DNA from 3 places in the Microscilla marina ATCC 23134 genome. Region 1 is predicted to be linked to each of the others. Evidence: riboswitches for the same ligand, from Rfam matches in the RefSeq annotation. Region 1 holds a riboswitch; each other region holds the start of a gene.

Region 1 (7,943 bases):
ACATTTTGTTTTTTGTAATGCTCTGATAGAACTATTCTAAGGAATTGTTCAAAAATAAATTTACACTCTGAGAGGTGATTTTTCGCCTTGATACTTCGGTATTTTTAGCCTTTGGCAGAGCTCGGCACAGCGTAGCTGTAGCCATCGGTTTTTGCCCGTAGCGCTGCTATGGGCGCAAAAAATAGCCTCATTTCAAAACAAAACCTCTACCTCAAGAATAGCAATTTAATTTCTCACCATTCCTAAGACTTAAAAGATACCCTTTTTATCAAATAAAAATACATTATCAATCAAACGTACATCGCCCAAAAATGCTGCAATACATAAAGACACTTGAAAAGTATCACTTACTGAATCTACAGTTTCCAGTGTTGCACTTTTCACTACTTCAAAATATTCTAACTGTAAATCACTTAAATCATTGAAAAAATTTTGTATTGTTTGCTTAGTTTTACTCACACCATACCCCTCAAGCAAAGAGTGTCTCGCCAACATTAAGGCTTCGTATAATTTGCTGGCTATCGGGCGTTGTGAAGCTGTTAACCTCAAATTACGTGATGACATAGCTAAACCATCATCTTCGCGTACAATAGGACAACACACCACCTCAAGGTCAAATAACAGGTCTTGTACCAACTGATGAATAATTATAAATTGCTGCAAGTCTTTTTGCCCAAAGTATGCCCGGTGAGGCTTTATTAAGTGAAATAGTTTAGAAACGACCAAAGCCACCCCATTGAAATGTCCAGCGCGGTGCTCACCTTCCATTGTTTGCTCAAGGTGCCCAAAACTAAAAGAAGTTTTCGCAGGAACAGGATACATAGTGTGGGCATCGGGCAAAAAAAGTACATCACAATGGTGGGCCTCCAGGAGTTTTTTATCTTCTTTGATAGTTTTAGGATAATTTTTGAGGTCTTCTACGTTATTAAACTGGGTAGGATTTACAAAAATACTGCAAACTACTACATCATTATCTGCCTTAGCCCGGTCGATGAGCGACAAATGCCCCTGATGCAAAGCCCCCATAGTAGGTACAAAACCAATACTGTACTGCTGCTTCTCGACCTTCAGATGGTTTTTTAGATCAATAATATCTTCAAAAATAAACATGTTTTAATGCAATTCTAAGTCAAATGATCACAATATTAAAGCATTTTGTCTTTAAAAATTGAAATCTGCTATATTTTTTGTAAATTTGCACGCCCATTTTTTTATTTTACCTCATTTCAATTAAGATTTTTGATATGCAAAAGACTCGAGTATTATATGTTGCCAGTGAGATTAACCCTTTCCTTGAAACATCTCAAGTAGCTGATTTTGTTAGGCGGTTACCGCAAGCCATGCAAGAGCGAGGGATGGAAATTAGGATATTGGTTCCTCGTTTTGGTTTGATTAATGAAAGAAAAAATCGTTTGCATGAGGTGGTAAGGCTATCAGGAATCAATATTACAGTAGGTGAAGAGGAAAAACCACTAGTGATTAAGGTAGCGTCTATACCCAATGCCAAGCTTCAGGTATATTTTATTGACAACGAAGATTACTTCCACCGCAAGTCTGTTTTCTTAGATAAAGAAGATAATTTTTACGAAGACAACGATGAGCGAGCCATTTTCTTCTGTAAAGGCGTATTGGAGACAGTGAAAAAGTTAGGCTGGGCACCAGACATTGTTCACTGTAATGATTGGATCACAGGATTGATTCCTATGTACTTAAAAACTACCTATAAGAATGATCCGGTATTCAAAAACTCCAAATCTATTTTTACCATTTACAATAATTACTTTGAGTATAAATTTGACAAAAATTTGTTAAACAAAGTAAAAATGGTAGATATTGAGGACGACATGCTAACTTCCATGCAATCTACCGACTTTGATGGTTTTGTTAAAGTAGGTATTGAGTATGCAGATGCTGTCATCAAAGCCGAGGAATCTTACAGTGAGAGCCTCAACAAACTTTTCACCGAGTTTGAACAAGACAAAAAAATCGATTCTATCGAAGCAGATGAAAATTTATCGGATTCATATTATAACCTTTACAATGAACTGGTCGGAGTTAATTAAGAGACGCGCGAATTTATTATTACTTATCACCATTTTTTTTATTTCTTGTGAAAGTCCAAAAAACATAGGATTAGATCATCCAAACCCCAATGGTTCAATTGGGGTTTTTTTTGAGGATAGTTTTGACCTGCAACCCAAAACAGTGTTGCTCGACAGTATGCCTACCTCAGGTAGCCATATAGTTTTAGTAGGCGAACACTCAGATCCTGTATTTGGAGACATAAAAGCCAACGCTTTTATGGATTTATCTCCTTCTTTTCTTGTGGACTCTTCAAAAATCACCCTTACAGGTACCAATCAGGTTTTCAAAAGTCTTACTTTAAATTTACCACTTAGGTATACTTATGGGGTAGATTTTTCGCAAACTGATGACCCACAAACAATTGAAATTTATGAGTTAAAAGACACACTAGAGCTAGGTAAAACTTATATTAACACTGATGTAGTAGAATATGATGCCACCCGTTTGCTTGGCACGGTTACATTTAAACCCAAAGAGCTAATAGACACTAAAGCTGGTGCATTAGGAGTTGAAATTACTGATACAGACTATCAGCAAAGAATTTTTAATGCTACTGTGGGCAGAGCTACCTTAGATGAGTTTATCAATCAGGTAAAAGGGATAGCTATTGTGTACAAATCAGGAAGCAGTAATGCCATTCTTGGGTTCGACCGTACTGTTGCTAGTCTAAATATGGCATATTCGGCAGAGGTAGATGGACAAATCAATAATGACCTAATCTATAGTGTATTTTTTAGCAATGAAATTAACCGTACCAATACCGTCCCTGTTTTCAATCAAATTCGATCAACCAATAGATCAAGTGTACTTAGAGCACTGAGTAACACCACCACTGAGGTAGAAGGCACTCCCATCCTGCACACTCAAGCGGGTACAGGAGTAGTGGCACGTATAGACTTGGTAGATGTGTTGAAGCTTAAACAAAAGGGGGAGGTATCTATCAACAAAGCTGAATTAGTTTTCTCGCCATTGCTAGAGACAGTAAACAATAAAGCACACCCTATACCTTCACACCTCATACTTATACAAGCCAATGGCAATAACTACGACAGGTTGCCTAACGGACGTTCTGCCTTATGGGTGAATGAAGAAGTGCCCAACCTTGACAACTTTGGACGCCACTTATCAGTGTATAACAGTGTATTTAAACACTACACCTATAACATTACCCAGCAATTACAGCAGGTATTGAACGGTTCACAAGGTACCCAACTATTTGTAGTACCCAGTGCCCTCACTAGCGACAATAACCATACAGGAGCTATAGGAGGAGAAAGTGTTACCAGGCTAATGATTGACAATCAAGCCTCATCTAATCGTAAAATACAATTGAAAGTGTTTTATACAATTGTAAAACAATAACCCCAATTTTTAGAAGTTTATTCTAAAGCTGTTGGCTTGTACATAGGCTTTCTGAACAACAACAGTAAGTCTATATACAAGCCCATAGGGTATACAAATATAAATAACTACCTAAAATTAATATTTATGTGTGGAATAGTAGCTTATACAGGACACAGAGAAGCTTTTCCTATAATCCTAAAAGGACTAAAAAGACTTGAATATAGAGGGTATGACAGTGCTGGGGTTGCCTTACTCAATGGCGACTTGAGTGTGTACAAAAAGAAAGGTAAGGTAGCAGAACTTGAAGAGTTTGTTGCAGGACAGAGCCTTGATGGAACTATAGGAATAGGGCATACACGTTGGGCAACCCACGGAGAGCCCAATGACACTAACGCTCACCCTCATCAGTCTTTCAGTGGCGATTTAGCTATCATACATAATGGAATTATTGAAAACTATGAATCTATCCGTCAGGAGTTGGTAAATAAGGGGCACCAGTTTACCAGTGATACTGACACAGAAGTGTTGATTCATTTCATAGAAGATATTCAAAAAAACTCCAATACATCTTTAGAAGAAGCAGTAAGATTGGCCTTGCAAAAAGTTGTGGGTGCTTATGCAATTGTTGTAATGTCACACAAGGAACCTAAACAACTGATTGCCGCTCGAAAGGGTAGCCCACTAGTAATAGGTGTAGGCAAAGGTGAGTATTTTATTGCATCAGATGCAACCCCTATTGTAGAGTATACCAATGAAGTAATTTACCTGGATGATAGGGAAATTGCAGTAATAGATGGAGACCAATTAAGCATTAAAAATATAGACTCTGTGCCTAAAACTCCCTATATCCATACCATTGATATGGAACTGGAAGCTATAGAAAAAGGAGGCTATGAGCATTTTATGCTAAAAGAGATATTTGAGCAATCAAAGTCTATTACGGCCAGCATGCGGGGAAGAGTAGTAGCTGACAAACATCGTTTGCATTTGGGTGGTCTTACTGAGTACTTTAACCGTTTGATGAGTGCAGATCGAATTATGATTGTGGCTTGTGGTACATCATGGCACGCAGGGCTAGTAGCAGAGTATTTGTTTGAAGAGTTTGCCAGGGTGCCTGTCGAGGTTGAATATGCTTCTGAGTTTCGATATAGAAACCCTGTTATCAGAGAAAATGATGTAGTGATTGCCATTTCTCAATCGGGTGAAACCGCCGATACACTGGCCGCCATAGAGCTTGCCAAATCAAAAGGAGCCATTATTTTTGGCGTATGCAATGTGGTTGGCGCCTCTATTCCGAGGGCTACACAGGCTGGTGCTTATATTCATGCAGGTCCCGAAATAGGTGTAGCAAGTACCAAAGCTTTTACTGGACAAATCACTGTACTTACTATGATGGCATTGATGCTTGCTCATAGAAAAGGAACTATTTCTGAAAGTAAATTCAGAGAATTTTTAGCTGAACTTGAAAAGATTCCAGCCAAAGTAGAACAAGCTCTTAAGTTAAACGATCAGATAAAATATATTTCAGATGTATTCAAAGATGCCCGCAACTTTTTATACCTCGGACGAGGCTATAACTTTCCTGTGGCTCTCGAAGGAGCTTTAAAGCTTAAGGAAATTTCTTATATACATGCTGAAGGATACCCAGCTGCCGAAATGAAGCACGGACCTATTGCTTTGATTGACGAAGAAATGCCAGTGGTGTTTATTGCTACAGCAGATAGTAGTTATGAAAAGGTAGTATCTAATATTCAAGAGGTGAAAGCACGCCGTGGAAAAGTAATTGCCATAGTAACTGAGGGGGATACTCAAATTAAAAATATAGCAGATCATGTAATTGAAATTCCTAAAACACCAGAAGCACTCACTCCGTTAATTTCGGTCATACCTTTACAGTTATTGTCGTACCATGTGGCAGTAATGCGTGGATGTAATGTAGACCAACCACGAAACCTTGCCAAGTCGGTGACAGTAGAGTAAAAACCAAAACATCATTAGTATTATTTTAATTAGCGTTGGTATTTTATTAATCATCAACGCTTTTTTTATAAAAATTTTTCAACAAATATTTGTAATCTCCCATCTTATCACTTTATTTTGCTCGTGATAAAGAAAATGGTCATCATTATCAATTCAATAACTTAATTTCTTTATCGATTTATAAAGAAGCGCTGAGAGAGTAGGCTCGATGAAGCGCTGGCAACCTGCTACACAGTAAGGTGCTAAGTCCTACCTAATTTATTCATTAGGAAAGATAAATCAATAGCAACATGATTCAATCTACTCTTACATTATTCACCTTTTCTTTTTTTAACTCTCAATTCTTGGCTACAAGAAATAATGCTTTATGTGTTTTACACCGAGCATGTTGTTGTTGTTAATTCCTACTCTACCAAAAGGTTCGTGGTCATCTTCATGCATTTTCACAAAGTATAAGATCGCGCCCCACGACTTTTCTCTTTCATAAATTCTTTTCAAAATCCACTTAATTTAAAATACAATGTCGAAAACATATCACTTTGATACACTTCAATTACACGCTGGACAAGAGGTAGACCCTACTACAGGAGCCCGTGCTGTACCTCTTTATCAAACTACTTCTTATGCTTTTAAAGATGCGTCGCACGGAGCCAACCTATTTGCCCTAAAAGAGTTTGGCAATATCTATACACGCATTATGAACCCAACAACCGATGTGTTTGAAAAACGTATTGCAGCCCTTGAAGGAGGAGTTGCTGCTTTGGCAACTGCCTCGGGTCAATCGGCACAATTTATTGCACTAAATAATATATTACAAGCAGGCGAAAACTTTGTATCTACGTCGTTTTTGTATGGGGGCACCTACAATCAATTCAAGGTAGCTTTTAAACGTTTAGGCATTGAAGTGCGCTTTGCTGATGGAGATAAAGTGGCAAGTTTTGAGCAACTCATTGATGAAAAAACCAAAGCTATTTATGTAGAAACTATTGGTAACCCAGAGTTTAACGTGCCAGATTTTGAGGCAATCGCGGCTTTGGCACAACGCCATGATTTGCCATTGGTGGTAGACAATACTTTTGGAGCTGCCGGGTATTTGTGCCGTCCAATTGAGCACGGGGCTTCTATTGTAACTGCTTCGGCTACTAAGTGGATTGGTGGACACGGTACCAGTATTGGAGGGGTCATCATTGACTCAGGCAAATTTAATTGGGGGAATGGTAAATACCCACAGTTTACAGAGCCTTCAGAAGGATATCAAGGTCTTAACTTTTGGGAAACTTTCGGAGCAGATAGTCCTTTTGGCAACATTGCCTATATCATAAGAGCCCGAGTAGAGGGATTGCGTGACTTTGGCCCTGCCATTAGCCCTTTCAACTCTTTCTTATTGTTGCAGGGGTTAGAAACACTTTCATTAAGAGTACAACGTACTGTAGACAATGCTTTGGCACTGAGCCAATGGCTGGCACAACACGAACAGGTGGAGTCGGTAAACTACGCAGGATTAGCCACTAGTGAATACCACCAACTGGCAAAAAAATACCTCAAGCATGGGTTTGGCGGGGTGCTAAGTTTTAAAGTAAAGGGAGGCAGAGAAAAAGCGGAGGCGTTTGTAAACAGCCTGGAACTAGTGAGTCACCTGGCTAATGTAGGAGATGCTAAAACGCTGATTATTCATCCAGCTTCTACCACTCACCAACAACTGTCAGACGAGGCTCAATTGGCAGCTGGTGTACATCCAGCTCAACTAAGGGTATCGGTAGGTATAGAACATATAGACGACATTAAAGGAGATTTCGAACAAGCGTTTGCCAAGGTGTTTGGCGAAGCAGTGTTAGAGTCTTGATATAAGAGCAATAGCGAAAGTGGTACAACAATGTGCCACTTTTTTTTGAAACGATTGAATAAAAAACAATGTCAACATTTGCACACCAGGGGGTATACTCACTGGAATCAGGAGAAAGTCTGCACGGGTTTAACATAGAGTACAAAACACTGGGTAAACTCAATAGTAAACGTAATAATGTGGTATGGGTGTGCCACGCATTGACCGCCAACGCTGAAGCTGATGATTGGTGGGAGGGGCTCATAGGTAATGGACAGGCCATTGATCCAGCAAAGCACTTTATTGTTTGTGCCAATATGCTGGGGTCTTGCTATGGATCTACCCACGCTTTGTCAATAAACCCTGACACCCAACATCCCTATTACCACAACTTTCCAATACTTACTAACCGAGACATTGTGGGAGCAATGGACTTACTCAGACAACACTTAAGTATAGAAAAAATACAGGTTTGCATTGGAGGTTCTATGGGTGGGCAGCAAGCTATAGAGTGGGCAATCATACAACCAGATGTGATAGAAAACTTAGTTTTGTTGGCAACTAATGCCCGGCATTCTGCCTGGGGCATTGCTTTTAACGAGTCGCAAAGAATGGCCATAGAAAATGACCATTCGTGGCAACAACCTACACCCACCGCAGGTATGGCGGGGCTCAAGGTGGCACGATCTATTGCTTTACTGTCTTATAGGCA
Region 2 (7,943 bases), on a different contig from region 1:
GCAGTCACTTTTTTCCAGGCTTCTACTTGAGCTTCAGTATAAATACCCGGTACATTGATGTAGCCCGTGCCTTGCGGCGATATTACAGTACCTTCAGTAATAATCAAACCCGCTGAAGCCCTTTGTACATAGTACTCTGCATGAAGGTCGGTAGGTACTAGTTCCTCATTATTGGCGCGACTGCGGGTCAAAGGTGCCATAAATACTCGGTTGGCAAGGTTCAACGAACCCATTTGTACTGGTTTTAATAGTTCCATTTAAATGTTAGTTGTTTTATGGTTTAAAATAAGTTGATATATCAACAGTTATGTTTATAACTATTTGCGTAAAAAAATTACCCGTTTAGCATTTTTATCAGCAAGTGTTTAAGTTGTGTGATTTCCTCATCGTTGAGCCCTGTACACATTTCTCGGTGGGCTTGTTGCGAAAGGGCACAGCTCAAACTTTCAGCTTCTTTTCCTTTGCGGGTCAGGTAAATCCGGTAATTCCTTTTGTCCTTGTCATCCTGAATCCTCACAATGTAGTTCGTTTGCTCCAATTGCTCACAATAATTAGAAATATTGGGCTTTGCTACACAAGCCCGTTTGCTTATTTCTTGCTGGGTAAGCCCGTCCTCTTCCCATAGCCTGCTTAACACGATCCAACCCGCCTGACCAAAGTCCAGTTGATGTTCTTTCATCAACCGGGCGAAGTGAGCCCTGGTTCTCTTGGCGTTTTGCGTAAGCAAATAGGCTATTGATTCATTGACTTTAAACGGCATAATAAATTAGTTATGTTTATAACTGTACTTGAGTTGTTTTTGTTCAGTAAGTGCAGTTTTTTTTCAAACAACTTTCTCAAAAAACACCTAAGTCGTTGATAATTAAAAGATTATTCTTGTGAGTTATTTTAAAATGTGTTTTTTAAAAATAAAAAACCGTTGAGTATACAACAGACCTTCGGGTATTTTGTCCCCTTTTTAAAAACCTATATACCCCACAGTTTAGATATGTGTCCATAAACAGAGTAACTTCAAGCTTACATTTATTTAGTTTTATATTTACAAAGGTAATCAATAATCGGGGTTTTTAGGAGTAAAGATCAACCTTAGTGACGTATTCAAACAGGGCAGGATTTTTAAAGAGGTACAATGGTCAGAGGCATCTTTTGATGGAGTAGGTTATTTTTGTAGTTTTACTTAGAATTCCTGATAAGGTGCTATTACTGTGATGATAAAAGAGAATGAAAAATAGTAAGATTGCATATTTATGGAGCAAAGGAGGTGTAGTCTTATTTATTATGACCACCGTGTTGCCTATGGTGCTGGCGTTGGGGTATGCTTTATGTTACAGCGCAGGTTGGGTAGGTATCCTTTCTGAAGGGTTTACCCTTAGGTTTTGGCAAAAAATGTTGCCCAACGTCGAAATGTGGCAATCTTTAGGGTACACCCTTTATGTTACCCTCGCTTCGTTGTTACCTGCCACTGTTGTAGCCTTATTGCTTGCCACCTATTTTAGGCGGGCAATTGTAGGCGGCAAGCTCCATTACCTCATCTATTTCCCTTTGGCTATTCCAGCAATCGTAGCCGCCTTTTTTGTCATGCAGTTGTTTGCCAAAACCGGGCTGTTGTCGCGGATAGTTTATCAAACCGGGTTGATCGACCAGTTGGTGCAGTTTCCTGACCTGATCAATGATCAATATAGTGTAGGTATTTTGTGCGCGCACTGGTTACTTGCCACTCCTTTTTTAACCGTCATGTTTTTGGGTATGTACGATGGTGAGCGATTAGATGATTTGCAACAGGTAGCTACTACACTGGGAGCTACGCGTACCCAGGCGTATCTTCAAGTAATTATTCCGGCATTGTTGCGCAAAGGCTACCCCACAGTGGTGCTTTACGGCATTTTTATTTTTGGTGCTTACGAAGTCCCTTTGCTATTAGGGCGGCAGTCTCCCGAAATGATTTCAGTGCTTGCCACCCGTAAAATAAAAGACCAGTATGATTTATTGCAATTGCCCGAAGGTTACGTATTGGCAGTTATTTATTCTTTATTGATGATGATGAGTGTATTATGGCTACTTCGCAAACAAAAGAAACGGCTTTGAGTCAATCAGCAAACCGGTGGCGCATCATTCGGATACTTTTGGCGATTTGTTTGGTAGGGGTGGTATTGTTGCCTTTTTTATTACTATTGGGTTTATCATTGAGCCGTCAGTGGATTTACCCCCACCTTTTGCCTCAACAAGTAGGGTTAATGAATTGGACACAGCTTTTGGGGTATCAGCAAAACTTGTTATGGAGCCTGGGGTTATCGTTGGCGCTTTCGCTAAGTGTTGCTTTTATTGCTACCTGGGCAGGTTTTTTTACTGGTCGTATGCTTGCCTATCATCCTCGCGGCAGGCAATTGCTCAAACTGGCTTATTTGCCCTATGTCATTTCTCCTGTGATTTATGCCGCTTGCCTCAAAGTATACTTTATTTGGTTTGGTCTCGATGCCCGGTTTTGGGGAGTATTGTTAGCGCAACTCATGATTGCTTATCCGTTCAGCGTTATTTTGTTTAGTGAGTACTGGAGCCACCGTACCCAGGCACTAGAGCAGTTAGTGGCTACTCTGGGTGGTTCGCCTCGTCAAACTGTATGGAAAGTATTGGTACCGATTTCCCGAAATATATTGTTGGTGAGTTTTTTTCAAACTTTTCTTATATCCTGGTTTGAGTATGGGCTTACTCAACTGATAGGCTTGGGCAAAGTACCTACACTTACTGTCATGGTATTTGGCTATTTAAAAGAGGCTAATATCTATTTTGCTGCCTTGGCTTCGTGTTTGTTAGTCATGCCACCCTTGCTATTGTTGTGGATCAACAAAAAATACGTGTTAAGCGGGAGAGGAAGCCATTAAAAAACCACCCCCTAAGCAAACATACAAGGGGGGTGGCAAGAAAAGCATTAAAAATATTTTTTTGGGATTGACATAAACAAGCTCTTATTGAAACTCAACATCAAAAGTCAAGATGCCATAATCCTTCATTGCTAACTGCTTGTTAATGGCTTTTTTGTCAAACTTAGAAGAGTACAAATCTCCTCCTAACCAATCTTTCATTTCTTTGTGCTCTGGGTGTTTAGGGTTTTTCATGATCATCATCAGATCCATATAACCCCAAGGACCGCCACAATCTTCGGGTGGGCAGGCATTTTTACCGCTGACACACACCGGATACGTTCCTCCTTCTGTGGGGGGGTGTACCTCTTCCAGCACCACATTGTGTTGCCAGCTATCGCCAAAATCATAGGTGTAAATGAGCTTGTCATTCTCCTTTTTTAGTAGTTGACCGAGCTTCACATCCCGATAATCTTCGCTTTCCATTTCTCCCCAGGGAGTAGGTGCTGCGTAAAAATTGCGTTTGTGTTCAAACTGGTGTAAGTGGCTGTTTTTCCACCCCATCGCAGTTTGAATGACCTTGTGTAGGTCGGGTAACAAAATATCTTGAGGTACTTGAATTTTCCTCCATATTACTGGGGTTACATCCATCAATGTAACCTTCAATTGGTATATTTTATTATTTGTGCTCATATCAATCTTGGTTTAAGATGATAAAGATTTAGTAAATAAAATCACACGTTGTTTATTGCCAAAAAAAACGTAAAAATGAAGAGAAGGTTGTACTTAATTAGAATTAAATTTTAGCCTCGTTATTGGGCAAATTTTAGGCGGTGTTTTTTGAAAAAAAAATCGAAGGAATAAGCTTGACGTTGTGTATTTGGGCAAGCAACTTATACGGCTACTTGATATTTTTTCTTGGTGAATAATTACTTTTTATAAAAATAAGCATATAACAGGCCTACAAAAACTATAATAAAAATTACTTGGCTTGGCATAACCAAACATTTATGCCTAACTTGCGTAACTAAAATCTAAGTCAATTCACCTTCTCACTCACTTATAGTAAGAAGTAATTGATTTATAAAGAAGTGCAGAGAGATTGGGCTCGCAGAAGCACTGGCAACCTACTTACCAAAAGAAAGGTGCTAAATCCTACCTGACTCGGTACGATCGGGAAATATAAATTGAATTACAGAAAAATCTAAAAATTCATTTTGAAGTGACCAAAGTATATACCCATACCTCAATATATGGTTATGTGACAACACACATACACATGAAGAGGTAAGCCTATGTTTATTGGCTTATAATATAAACAGCTGAAGGACGACTTTTTATATCATAACGAATTAGAACAAAAGGATAGAAAACAGATGATGATTGAGCAATTGTTAAAGAAGCGAATTTTTGTACTTGATGGGGCAATGGGTACAATGATCCAAAGATATAAATTTACTGAGGAGGACTACCGTGGCGAGCGATTTAAAGACTACGAACATCCTTTGCAGGGTAATAACGACTTATTGTCTATTACTCAGCCCGAAGCCATTAAAACAATTCATGGTAAATTTTTAGAGGCTGGAGCCGACATTCTGGAAACCAACACTTTTAGTGCTACTACCATTGCTATGGCAGATTACCACATGGAAGATTTGGTATATGAGCTCAATTATGAATCGGCAAAAATAGCTAAAGAAGTAGCCACTGAATTTACCAATAAAAACCCTAATAAACCTCGCTTTGTAGCGGGCTCTATAGGACCTACCAACCGCTCTGCCTCATTGTCGCCTGACGTAAACGATCCTGGCTTACGTAACATTACCTTTGACCAGTTGGTGGTAGCGTATTATGAACAAGCCAAAGCATTGGTAGAGGGTGGAGTAGATATTTTACTGGTAGAAACCATCTTTGATACGCTCAATGCCAAAGCTGCCCTGTTTGCTATAGATAAATACTACGAAGACACCAACAAACGCCTTCCCATTATGGTGTCGGGTACCATCACCGATGCAGCTGGTCGTACCCTTTCGGGGCAAACCATCGAAGCATTTTTATATTCGGTATCTCACATGCCCATTCTAACCGTAGGGGTTAACTGTGCCTTGGGAGCCGACCTGATGCGTCCTTATATTCAATCATTGGCAAAAAATGCCCCTTTTTTAGTATCAGCTCACCCCAACGCAGGTTTGCCCAATGAGTTTGGCGAATACGATCAAACTCCTGAAGAAATGGGAGCCATCATCAAAGAATTTTTAGAAAGTGGTTTTCTTAATGTAGTAGGAGGTTGTTGTGGTACTACGCCAGAGCACATTGCCGAAATTACAAAAATAGCTGCGGAATACTCGCCTAGAGTAATACCAGAGCAAGAGCGGTTGGCTACTTATAGCGGAATGGAGCCTTTGAAAGTAACCAAAGCCATCAACTTTGTAAACATTGGGGAGCGTACCAATGTGGCAGGGTCGGCTAAGTTTCGCAAACTGATTAAAAACGAACAATATGAAGATGCCCTCGCCATTGCCTTGCATCAGGTAGAAGGTGGTGCTCAGGTGATAGATGTAAATATGGACGAAGGAATGATTGACTCAGAAGAGGTCATGACTATCTTCTTGAACCTGATTGCTTCTGAGCCGGATATTGCCCGTTTGCCTATTATGATCGATTCCTCTAAGTGGACCGTGATAGAGGCTGGATTGAAAGTGGTACAGGGTAAATCTATTGTAAACTCTATTTCGCTTAAAGAAGGCGAAGAAAACTTTAAAAACCAGGCAAACCTGGTGCGTCGTTATGGAGCCGCAGTGGTAGTGATGGCTTTTGATGAAGTGGGGCAGGCAGACTCGTACGAACGTCGCATCGAAATTTGTGAACGTGCTTACCGTATTTTGGTAGATGAGGTAAAATTTCCACCTGAAGACATTATTTTTGACCCCAACATTCTGACCGTTGCCACGGGAATGGAAGAGCACAACAACTACGCAGTAGATTTTATCAATGCTACCCGTTGGATCAAAGAAAACTTGCCGTATGCCAAGGTGAGCGGAGGGGTAAGTAACATCTCGTTTTCGTTTAGAGGCAACAATGTCATTCGTGAAGCCATGCACTCAGCATTTTTGTACCATGCCATCAAAGCTGGTTTGGACATGGGGATTGTAAACGCCGGAATGATTGAAGTATACGAAGACATTCCTAAAGATATGCTTACGTTGATAGAGGATGTATTGCTTAACCGCAATGCTGATGCTACAGACAAACTCATTACTTTTGCTGAGCAGGTAAAAGGCAAGGGAAAGGTGCAGGTAAAAGACACCAAATGGAGAGAAAATCCAGTAGAAGAACGCTTAAAACATGCTTTGCTTAAAGGCATTACTGAATTTATAGATGAAGACACCGAAGAAGCACGTTTGAAATACGACCGACCACTACACGTGATAGAAGGACCTTTGATGGATGGTATGAGTGTAGTAGGAGATTTGTTTGGTCAAGGAAAAATGTTTTTGCCTCAAGTAGTAAAAAGTGCCAGGGTGATGAAAAAATCGGTAGCGCACTTGATGCCCTTTATGGAAAAGGAAAAAGAAGAGGCCGTGGCACGGGGTGAGTTGAATACCAAGGGGGTAGGTAAAATATTGATGGCGACCGTAAAAGGTGATGTACACGACATAGGAAAAAACATTGTAGGAGTAGTGCTGGGGTGCAACAACTATGAAGTGATTGACCTGGGAGTAATGGTGCCCGCCCAGAAGATACTTGACACAGCCATTAAGGAAAAAGTAGATGTGATAGGCCTGAGTGGTTTAATTACGCCTAGCCTTGATGAAATGGTAAATGTGGCCAATGAAATGGAGCGTTTGGGCTTAGACATTCCTTTGTTGATTGGTGGTGCTACTACCTCAAGAATACACACTGCAGTAAAGATTGAACCTAAGTATAAAGGATCTGTGATTCATGTATTAGACGCGTCGCGCAGTGTACCAGTAGTAAGTAACTTATTAAGCGACAATAACCGCGAAAAGTTTGCGCAGGATATCAAAGACGAATACGCCCGCATGCGCGAAGGACATGCCAATCGTAAGCAAAACAAGAAATTTTTGACTGCAGGTGCAGCCCGGAAAAACAAATTTGCCATTAACTGGGACGAAACCAACGTAGTACGCCCGCAGTTTTTGGGAACCAAGGTGTTCGAAGACTACCCACTGGAAGAAATTGTTGACTATATTGACTGGACGCCTTTCTTTCAGACCTGGGAGCTACACGGCAAATACCCTAAGATTTTGACCGATGAAGTAGTAGGGGAGGAGGCCACCCGCTTGTTTGCTGATGCTAAGGAAATGCTTCAAAAAATTGTGACCGAAAAATGGCTTACGGCTAAATCGGTATTTGGTTTTTTCCCGGCAAACACAATAAACGACGATGACATAGCGGTGTATGCTTACCAAAAGAACACTGTAGAAGCGCTTGCCAATGGTAATGCTACCAACACCAATGATTGGGGCTTTGCCGAAGACCGTACCCAGACTATAGCATTGTCTCACGCATTGAGGCAGCAAGCCCAAAAAGCCAATACTGTACCGAATATAGCCTTGTCAGACTTTATAGCTCCTGCCGAAACGGGTATTCAAGATTACCTGGGTGGTTTTGCGGTATCGGTGTTTGGTGCCGAAGCCATCGCTAAAAAATTTGAAGAAGATCACGATGACTTCAACTCTATTATGGTCAAGGCGCTTGCCGATCGTATGGCAGAGGCGTTTGCTGAATTATTGCACGAAAAAGTGCGTAAAGATTATTGGGGGTACGACCAGAGCGAAACCCTGTCTAATGAAGAACTGATCAAAGAACGTTATAAGGGCATTCGCCCGGCTCCGGGGTACCCTGCTTGCCCTGATCATACCGAAAAAGTAACTTTATTTAAACTATTAGATGCGCCAAACTCTACCGGAGTAGCCCTTACCGAGAGTTTGGCAATGACTCCGGCAGCATCGGTATCTGGCTGGTATTTTTCTCACCCTCAGTCCAAATACTTTGGCTTAGGTAAGATAGAAAAAGATCAGGTAGAGAGTTATGCGGAGCGCAAAGGCATTTCGGTAGAAG
Region 3 (7,943 bases), on a different contig from region 1:
GGTTTATACCAAACCCCCAGGTAGTTCCTTGCGCCCCGGTTTGCATATTGAAGCTTGCTCCCCCAAAGGCGTTGCCCCCAATGCCATAAAAGGCAGCCAATCCAGTGTAACTATTGTAGCGTAAAGTTCGCAGGTAATTTGCTTGTATCTTCACTTTGTCTACATCCGTTGCATTTTCAACAGACACCACAGACTTAGGTCCTGTGTATTCAAAATTTACTACCTTCTTGTTACCAAAATACTTAAGTCCTGTAGCCAAAGTACCACTGGTGGTCCAGTTGACGGGCATCTTGTTGTATTGCTTTACTGGGGCGCTTTTGTAATCATCGGGAAAGCCGCGCACATTGCGATTCACCGAGCCGGGGTTGAGTGTCCAGCCGTAGCCCACCCACGAAGCCTCCTCTTCAGAGTTGGCTCCACTATGATAAGCCAACGACATAGCGTATCCCCCACCGTCAGGACCGGGAATTTGCAATACAGGCAAGTTATAGGTAAAGTCGCCCGTAAAAGTATTGACCATGTTGGTGGTGGCCACGGGTTCGAAACTTGCAAACTCAGGCGATGAGGGACCAGAGGTAAGGGCAAAAGCTGCCCCGGCAAATATGGTGTCCACCACTATGTTGAACGCCAGAAATAACGACGTTGCCCTTATGATTTTCCGTTTAATTCTCTTGATTTGTTTCCGTTTCATTGTATCACTTTATTTATGCAGGTAGCTTACCTGTGGTATATTGTCTAAGTCGTTTGTATCAAATACAAAATGATGGATTCCTGTTTCAAAAAGTTGATCAGTAAAAGTAATGTCTAGTTTTTTGGCTTTTTTTAAAGCTTGCTGACTGGCTTCATCACCCGCAAACACCAGGTAAATATTGCGCCCTTTGGTAAGGCTATAGGTGTTTTCCATGTTGGCAATTACGGGCTTCATTACTTTGTCACCTGCCTTGAGGCGAATGTACTGCGCCATGTTAAAGTTCATTTCCATTACCCGCTGTTTATAGGCACCATAAGAGTGGGCATCTTTGTATAAAATATCCTGTACCGAGGCCTTGTCTCCTTCACCGCTTAGGGTAAGGTTTAACAAAAAAGTGCGCCCGGTTTTATACTGAGCCAGCAAGCTGTCTACCATCTTGCGGTTTGTGTACTGTCCCCTCAGTTCTTTGCTTACCAATAACTCTGGCGGCAAATACTTCATGCTGAGTCTCACCTGTCCCACGGTTTTCTTTTTTATCAATCCGTGGTTGTCATTGTGCACCCACTGATACAGTGCAGCCTGCGACTTGATTACTTTTTGGCAGCTGGTAAAACAGCACAAACACCCCACCCACGCCATTAGATAAAGTAAATTCCGTTTCATTGTTTGTAACTTTGGTTAAGTGCAGTCAATACTTCTTCTGTAATGTCCAGGGCTTTGTCACCATACATCAGGTTGCCTGCATTGGTAGTACCCAGTACCACACTATAGCCTTTTTCTTTGGCGTATTGCTCTACAAAACTGTTGATCTGTTTAACTGCTCCTCCAAAAAGTTTTTGCTCCTTGCTGGCGGCTTTTTTTTGTATGTTTAACTGGTACCTGTCCAGGTCTGCCCTTCTTCGCTGCATCTCTACCTGTAGCTGCTTGAGCTGTTGATCATTCAAGCTGCTTTTTTGGTGACTGATAAAGTTCATCGTGGCATTTACGCGTTTTTCAAGGGTATCAGCCCCTACTTTCCACGCGGTTAACTGCTTGTTGTATTGCAACCGTGCTTCTTTTACCCCCAGGTACTTATCCATAAGTTCGGCAGAACGTACATAAGCAATCCGATGATTTTGGGTGGGCTTTAGCGCCAGGTAACCAATGACCCCTAGTAAGAGGAGGAGGTTAAAAATAACGAGTATTTGATTTTTCATTTTGAGACAAGTTGTTTTAATGGATCGCTTTATTTAGCCGTAAAGTTTACTTGAAAGGTTTTCCCCTCAGGCGTGTTTACTTTCAATACATACACCTGGTTTCGAGTGCGTTTTTTTCTAAACGCGGCATACTTTCGCAAAGGAATGATGTACTGTCCCTCTGCATCTTTGGCTTTTACTGGCACAATGCGGTGATTGGTAATGCTTTCGCCTTGTTTGTTGGCAATGGTAAATTGAAGCGCCCTTACTTCCTGATGGTTTTGGGCAGCCAGATTGAACCGTAGCTTGTAATCGTTCACTACATAAAACTGTTGACTGTCGGGTTGTTCGGTCAATAGTGTGATGCAAGTAGTAGGGCGGGGTTTTTCAAGTTGAAAGCTATATACTTCGCTGGCTAGTTTGCGGGGAACCGAAGATTCGTTGACACCTACATAATAAGTAGCAGTTACTTGCCAGGCGTATGCTTTGCCCTTGGCAAGGGCAGGCGCCGATGCAGGGTAGGTAAAAGTGGGCAGGCGCAGGTATTTTTTTGTAATCAATGGTGGGTTTGCCTGAATAGCGGCCTGGGGCGATTGTCCTTTCATTGTTTCTACAAGCTTAAACTCATAAGTAGCCGTGTATTTTTGTGGGTACATGGGCATCCAGCTAAACGTAGGAAACGTATGTTGAACGACTTGCTCTTTGGCTGGGAAAACCGGGCGCGGTGCCGATACTGTACCCAGCTGGGCATAAGTAATTTGGGCACACAGCCCTATGAATAATATGATGACAGATAATGATCTCATGGGTATTTTTTTAATCAATCTCACCTAATAATTTGTTCTAATAATGTTGATCCACTAATGGCTCTAAAAGCCGCAAGAGGTGTATACCTGAGATATACCAAAGTTTTGTAGCGTCGATGGACTTTTTTTTAAATCTTTTTTAATTTTTTTTCAAAAACATACATCACTTGTCTCTCTAATGCTTTTTATCACGACAATAAAAAGAGGTTTTGCTGGGGGTAAATGTTATTTATCAGATCAGCAGGGATTATCAAGTCATTCAAAAGCAGGGAGGTGGAAGATTATAAAAAAAATACCATCGTTAAAGAACTGTTAAAGCCTTCATAAAACAAATCTTTGTACCCAACCAACCAGTTATACTTACAAGCAATATTTAGAAAGCATAGAATCAAATTTGAAAAAAATATCGAATATTTTTACGAGATGTTTGGTTTTTAAAAATCGCTGCCATACATTTGCATCATCAGTTCACTTCACGGAGAATTGATTTATTGAGAAGAGGTGAGAGAACAGGCTCCTAGACCCTCTGGCAACCATCATCAACTATTGAGAACGGTGCCAAGTCCTGCCCCAAGTATAATGAATGGGAAAAATAAATTAATTATCATTATGACAACACAGACATTTAAATCTTACGTAAACACTCCACAAACAAACGGAGTACACACATCCAAAAGCGCTCATAGAGCCATCACTCACCATTCAATTTCCACAAATTGTTGTTGTTGTTGCTGTTGTTGGTAAATTCTACCCACACATACCATTCAATGTAGCAAATTACCTTTTAGTTTCTGAGCAACACCTTTGCTAAAAAGTAGGCTACTCCTTACAAATTTTGCTAATTATTTCCCGGTTTTCCAAAACACCGAAACCCTTCCTGCCAAAGGAATAAAGTTTCGCATATTTGGCTATGACAATCATATATAAGAATGGTTGTTTCTCAAATACAATAAACTTATATCAAAAAGTAAGTGTATCAACTTATAAAGTAGATACATCTTACACACTAAAAGCACTGAATACAATGGAACTAAGAACTAGAAATAATACCCAACATATACAGCCAAAAGTTTACATTTTACACGAAAATAATGAGTGGTTTGAGCCTTTGAAAGAAGAATTGGAACTATTGGGGGTGCCCTACGAAAGTTGGTTTATCCACGAAGGGCGCATTGACCTGAGCCAGGCACCACCCGAAGGCATATTTTTTAGTCGAATGAGTGCTTCTTCGCATACCCGTAACCATCGGTTTGCAATAGAGTTTACCGAAACGATTCTGGCTTGGCTAGAAGCCCACGGACGACGGGTGATCAATGGAACGGCGGCTTTGAGGCTGGAAGAAAGCAAGGCCAAACAACATATAGCCCTACAGCAACACGGCATTCAAACTCCTAAAACCTACGTGGTAAGTGGTAAACAAGCGGCGCTGGATGCTGCCCGTAAACTAGGTGATGCCCCTTTTATTGTAAAACCTAACCGTGGCGGCAAGGGTTTGGGGGTGCAATTGTTTCACTCGCTTGAGAGTTTTGAGCTTGCCTTAGACGATTACCTCAATGTATTGGCTTCAGTAGACGGTATTTACCTTATTCAAGAGTATATCAAACCCAAGGGTGGACACATCAACCGGGTAGAGTTTATAAATGGGCAACTTTATTATGCGGTTGAGGTGGACACCTCGCAAGGGTTTGAGCTTTGCCCTGCCGATGCTTGCAACAACCGGGCACTGGACAATAGTGAAGCACCCAAAGAAAAGTTTAGAATCATAGACAATTACCAGCACCCTTACCTGGCGCGTTTCGAGCAGTTTTTACAAACCAATCAGGTAGAGGTAGCTTCTATAGAGTACCTGCAGGCAGCAGACGGAGAAATATATGTATACGATATTAACACGAACACTAATTATAATTGGAGGGCTGAACAAAAGTCTACCAGCGGAGCGTTGAAGGGCACCCGCAAACTGGCGGAGTTTTTATTTGATGAATGGAGCGAAATCAAACAACCTCAGTTGGCGACAAGCTTTTAGCGGCAAGCGACAAGTAGTGTGTTTGACTAGCCACAAGCTTTTAGCAGCAAGCGACAAGTAGCTCGAATCAGCTATGGACTACCGACTAAATACTATGGACTATTGAAAACACTATAGATACAATTTATTCAGGAACACTATCAAATAATGAACATTATAACACGTATGAACACAGCGGTGCACAACCCGGCTTAGGCTGGGCTGCACTGATCAAACACTATGACATAAACCATCAGTTTTCAGGGTGATACTTCTATCTACCGATTTTATAAACCGCTAAAAATCAGTGTTCTATAAAATCGGTAATAGGCTTGAAAAGCAGCTTGTCGCTAAAAGCTTGAGGCTGTAGAGGCTATCGACTGAATACTGTGGACTATGAACACTCATCCAGATACCCGTTAGCATTGTACTATTCCTATGATAGAGTTTAGAGTTTAACTTTTGATTAGATGGAATGTAGAAAGTCAATGAACAAAACTGAGCGGTTTTATCGCTCAGTTTTTTTTTGTTAGTGCCATAAAAAACACCCGAAGAATGGTTTCGGGTGTGGATAAATACACTTTAATCATTGGCCTTGTCTATCATTTGCAATATTTGTTCGATCGACTCCAGTGCCTTAGGATCAATTGCTTCTTGTTTTTCTTTTATTACCTTACGCAACTCTTCGGTGTTACTACCATGTTTCATAAGTTCCATCTTTGTATCTTTCTTAATCAGTCCCTCATATACTACATCATAAAGCTTGGCAAGCAAGCTTTGTTTGGTATCGTGTTTATCGATGTCCATTTTTGGCTTGATGCCATCTAGTTTTCCATCTTTGCTTGATTGCGTTTCTTCATTTACTATAGATTCCATCACCTTCATTTGTTCTTTTTGTGACAGTCCTTGGAAGTAAGAGTCTTTGCCTGGAGACTGAGGTTTGAGCCCATGTTTTATTTGCCAGGTATAATAAATATCCTGACGCATGTTTTCTTTATTCATAATCTCATTTCGGCAATTATTCCATAGGTAAAGAATTTTTTGTTTAAGCTTAAAAGGATTCTCTTGATTATACTTGGGCTTGTCTTTTTGCTCCCTCAACCATTGGGCAAACAATTGTTTACCCAAGGTATATACCATAGCTCCAAATACTCCTACATGTGGGTTGTTTTCTCTTCTACCATCGCGAAGCTGTTCTGGAAAATCTTGTACCCCAAAATCCACATTACTTGTACCTTTCTGGCTGGTAGGGTTGCCATGTTCCACACTGTGCATTCCCATTTGAGGGCTTTCTTTCCTATTTTCCTGAGCTATTCCTACATTAGGAATATAACCTTGCATAGTGTCAGGCATTTCTTCTAATACATCAACTGTGTCTTTTCCTCGTAAGTTTTGTACTTTTTCGGTGGTATAAGGTCCCGCTGTTTTAAGTTTGCTATCTAATGGAGTAATGGAAGGTAAACCATAGTGAGACAAGTAGCCGATAGAAAAGCTATTTTCAGGTATAGAAATATCTGAAGGAGACTGCCCCCCATGTTTTTTTACCATCATTTTGAAATAAGCAATGGCTTGCGCTCTTACTTGATCCATTGTAAATACACCGCCTACTTGTGCAATATTAGACTGCTTCGTAGGCACTTTATCCATCTTAGTAGGTAAATAGCTCGATGGTGTTTCAAAGCTTCCGTGCCCTTGCAGGTGAAAAACCTTGGTATCTTCCAACGACAATTTTTTCTTCATGTGCTGAGAGCCTTGACCTACTCTTTTGGTTGGCTTTTTAGGGTCGAAACCATATAGCATGGTATTGGGCTTGTCATTCCCTTTCACCATATTTCCCATGCCTGCTATACCATCTCTTATTTCACTATTATAATACTCCCAATCTCCTTCCAGTTTTTTAATTTCATTTTTTAAATACAATTGATGCAATATTTTATCTCCTTCAAAATGGTGATTTTGAATGTATTCTTGCTTCTCTTGTTTATGTTTATCTGATGATTTACTCTTTTTTTGCTTTTTTTCTCTTGTGAGCGCTTTTTTAATTTTAGAATCATAATCGCCAATTTTCTTAGCATACGCTCTTAAATCCTTTTCGTATTGATTAACAGTCTCTTTAGGTAAAGAAAAATCCTCTTCAAGTGATCGCAAAATCTCGCCTCTTTTTCGGGCATCACCCAAATACCCAGTGCGAGAAAGGCGTTTACCTCCTTTTTTAGGTAGTTTTGATTGTATGCTCTTATAACCTCTTTCACTGTCTTCGTGAGACAGGTTTAAACCTTGTTCATCCAAATGATACAAAAAACCCATTGCATCCTCTAATTTAGATACCTTTTCAAGGTTTTTACTCATTTTTTCGTATTCAAGTTCACCCCACTTTATGCCTTGACTATCTGTTTCCTGCTGTCCAAGCCCATCTATCATAAAGTTCTGATTACTTGATTCATACACAGGCTCATCATCAAAAACGGTTCTAAACTGCTTTTCAAGCTCCTTTTGCCCCACAAACTTCTCATCGACAAAGTGTTCATTAATGTCAAATACAGAGTTTTTACGGAATAATTTAGTAAACTTTGGATCTTGATTTTGACGCTTTAAGTCTTCATCCTTATCAAACCTTGATTTATCTTCACCAAACACTTTCCAACCTATTCTCTCTATATCTTTTTTGCTGATCTGTCCTGTATCCTCCATATGGTAGTACCACTTTTCAAATCGAACAGGGTCTTTGCTTAATTTTGCCTTTGAGAAACTGGTAAGCCCTCCCTTATGTTGCAGTTGCTTGGCTATAAACTGGGCCATTTCTTCAGACATTTTTACTGCATTATCATATACAAAGTAGCCCTGCACAGGTGCCCCCTGCTGGGTATTCCCCACTGACGACTTCATGCCACCACCTTGCTTCAACTGAGCAGGTTTCATACTCATTGCCTGGTCGCCAATGTCGTCCGCTTCTTTCTCTAGTTGAGGGTCGTTGTTAATACCTACGCCATTGTTGCCCTGAATGGTGGGTTGTACCCGCCCTTGAGCTTGTTGCCCTATGTGGGCAAGTTCGTGTCCCAAGTGCTTTTCTTTACCAGGGGCTATCTCTACGGTGTTGCCTTGGGCGTAGGCTTCTGCCTTAAGCTGGGCAGGTTTGCTAGAGTTATAGTTTACCTTGGCTTGGGTTACATCTACCCCCATGATATTGCTCACGTTGGTTTTTACCTGTGCCTCGTTTACATTGCCGCTGCTCTTGCCATTGCTCGTATTGCGCTGTATAGGGCGTTGTT

What was found. Region 1 has a riboswitch for S-adenosylmethionine ahead of M23134_RS32565 (O-acetylhomoserine aminocarboxypropyltransferase/cysteine synthase family protein). Riboswitches for the same ligand answer to the same signal wherever they lie in the genome.
Region 2: it holds a riboswitch for S-adenosylmethionine, as region 1 does, so the genes downstream of both, metH (methionine synthase) here and M23134_RS32565 (O-acetylhomoserine aminocarboxypropyltransferase/cysteine synthase family protein) in region 1, are expected to answer to the same signal.
Region 3: it holds a riboswitch for S-adenosylmethionine, as region 1 does, so the genes downstream of both, M23134_RS06160 (ATP-grasp domain-containing protein) here and M23134_RS32565 (O-acetylhomoserine aminocarboxypropyltransferase/cysteine synthase family protein) in region 1, are expected to answer to the same signal.

What each region holds. Positions count from the first base shown of each region.
Region 1 covers NZ_AAWS01000061.1:748-8,690, reverse strand. The annotation lists gene panC (pantoate--beta-alanine ligase) at 250-1,110, opposite strand; gene M23134_RS32580 (glycogen/starch synthase) at 1,245-2,063, shown strand; gene M23134_RS32575 (DUF4270 family protein) at 2,041-3,447, shown strand; gene glmS (glutamine--fructose-6-phosphate transaminase (isomerizing)) at 3,574-5,409, shown strand; SAM riboswitch class I at 5,585-5,690, shown strand; gene M23134_RS32565 (O-acetylhomoserine aminocarboxypropyltransferase/cysteine synthase family protein) at 5,930-7,252, shown strand; gene M23134_RS32560 (homoserine O-acetyltransferase family protein) at 7,321-7,943, shown strand, end outside.
Region 2 covers NZ_AAWS01000034.1:17,882-25,824, forward strand. The annotation lists gene M23134_RS25130 (alkene reductase) at 1-257, opposite strand, end outside; gene M23134_RS25135 (MarR family winged helix-turn-helix transcriptional regulator) at 335-760, opposite strand; gene M23134_RS25140 (ABC transporter permease subunit) at 1,222-2,085, shown strand; gene M23134_RS25145 (ABC transporter permease) at 2,082-2,879, shown strand; gene M23134_RS25150 (plasmid pRiA4b ORF-3 family protein) at 2,964-3,551, opposite strand; SAM riboswitch class I at 3,937-4,047, shown strand; gene metH (methionine synthase) at 4,181-7,943, shown strand, end outside.
Region 3 covers NZ_AAWS01000005.1:280,990-288,932, reverse strand. The annotation lists gene M23134_RS06180 (hypothetical protein) at 1-691, opposite strand, end outside; gene M23134_RS06175 (hypothetical protein) at 701-1,354, opposite strand; gene M23134_RS37610 (OmpH family outer membrane protein) at 1,351-1,887, opposite strand; gene M23134_RS06165 (hypothetical protein) at 1,917-2,672, opposite strand; SAM riboswitch class I at 3,158-3,271, shown strand; gene M23134_RS06160 (ATP-grasp domain-containing protein) at 3,697-4,695, shown strand; gene M23134_RS40745 (eCIS core domain-containing protein) at 5,257-7,943, opposite strand, start outside.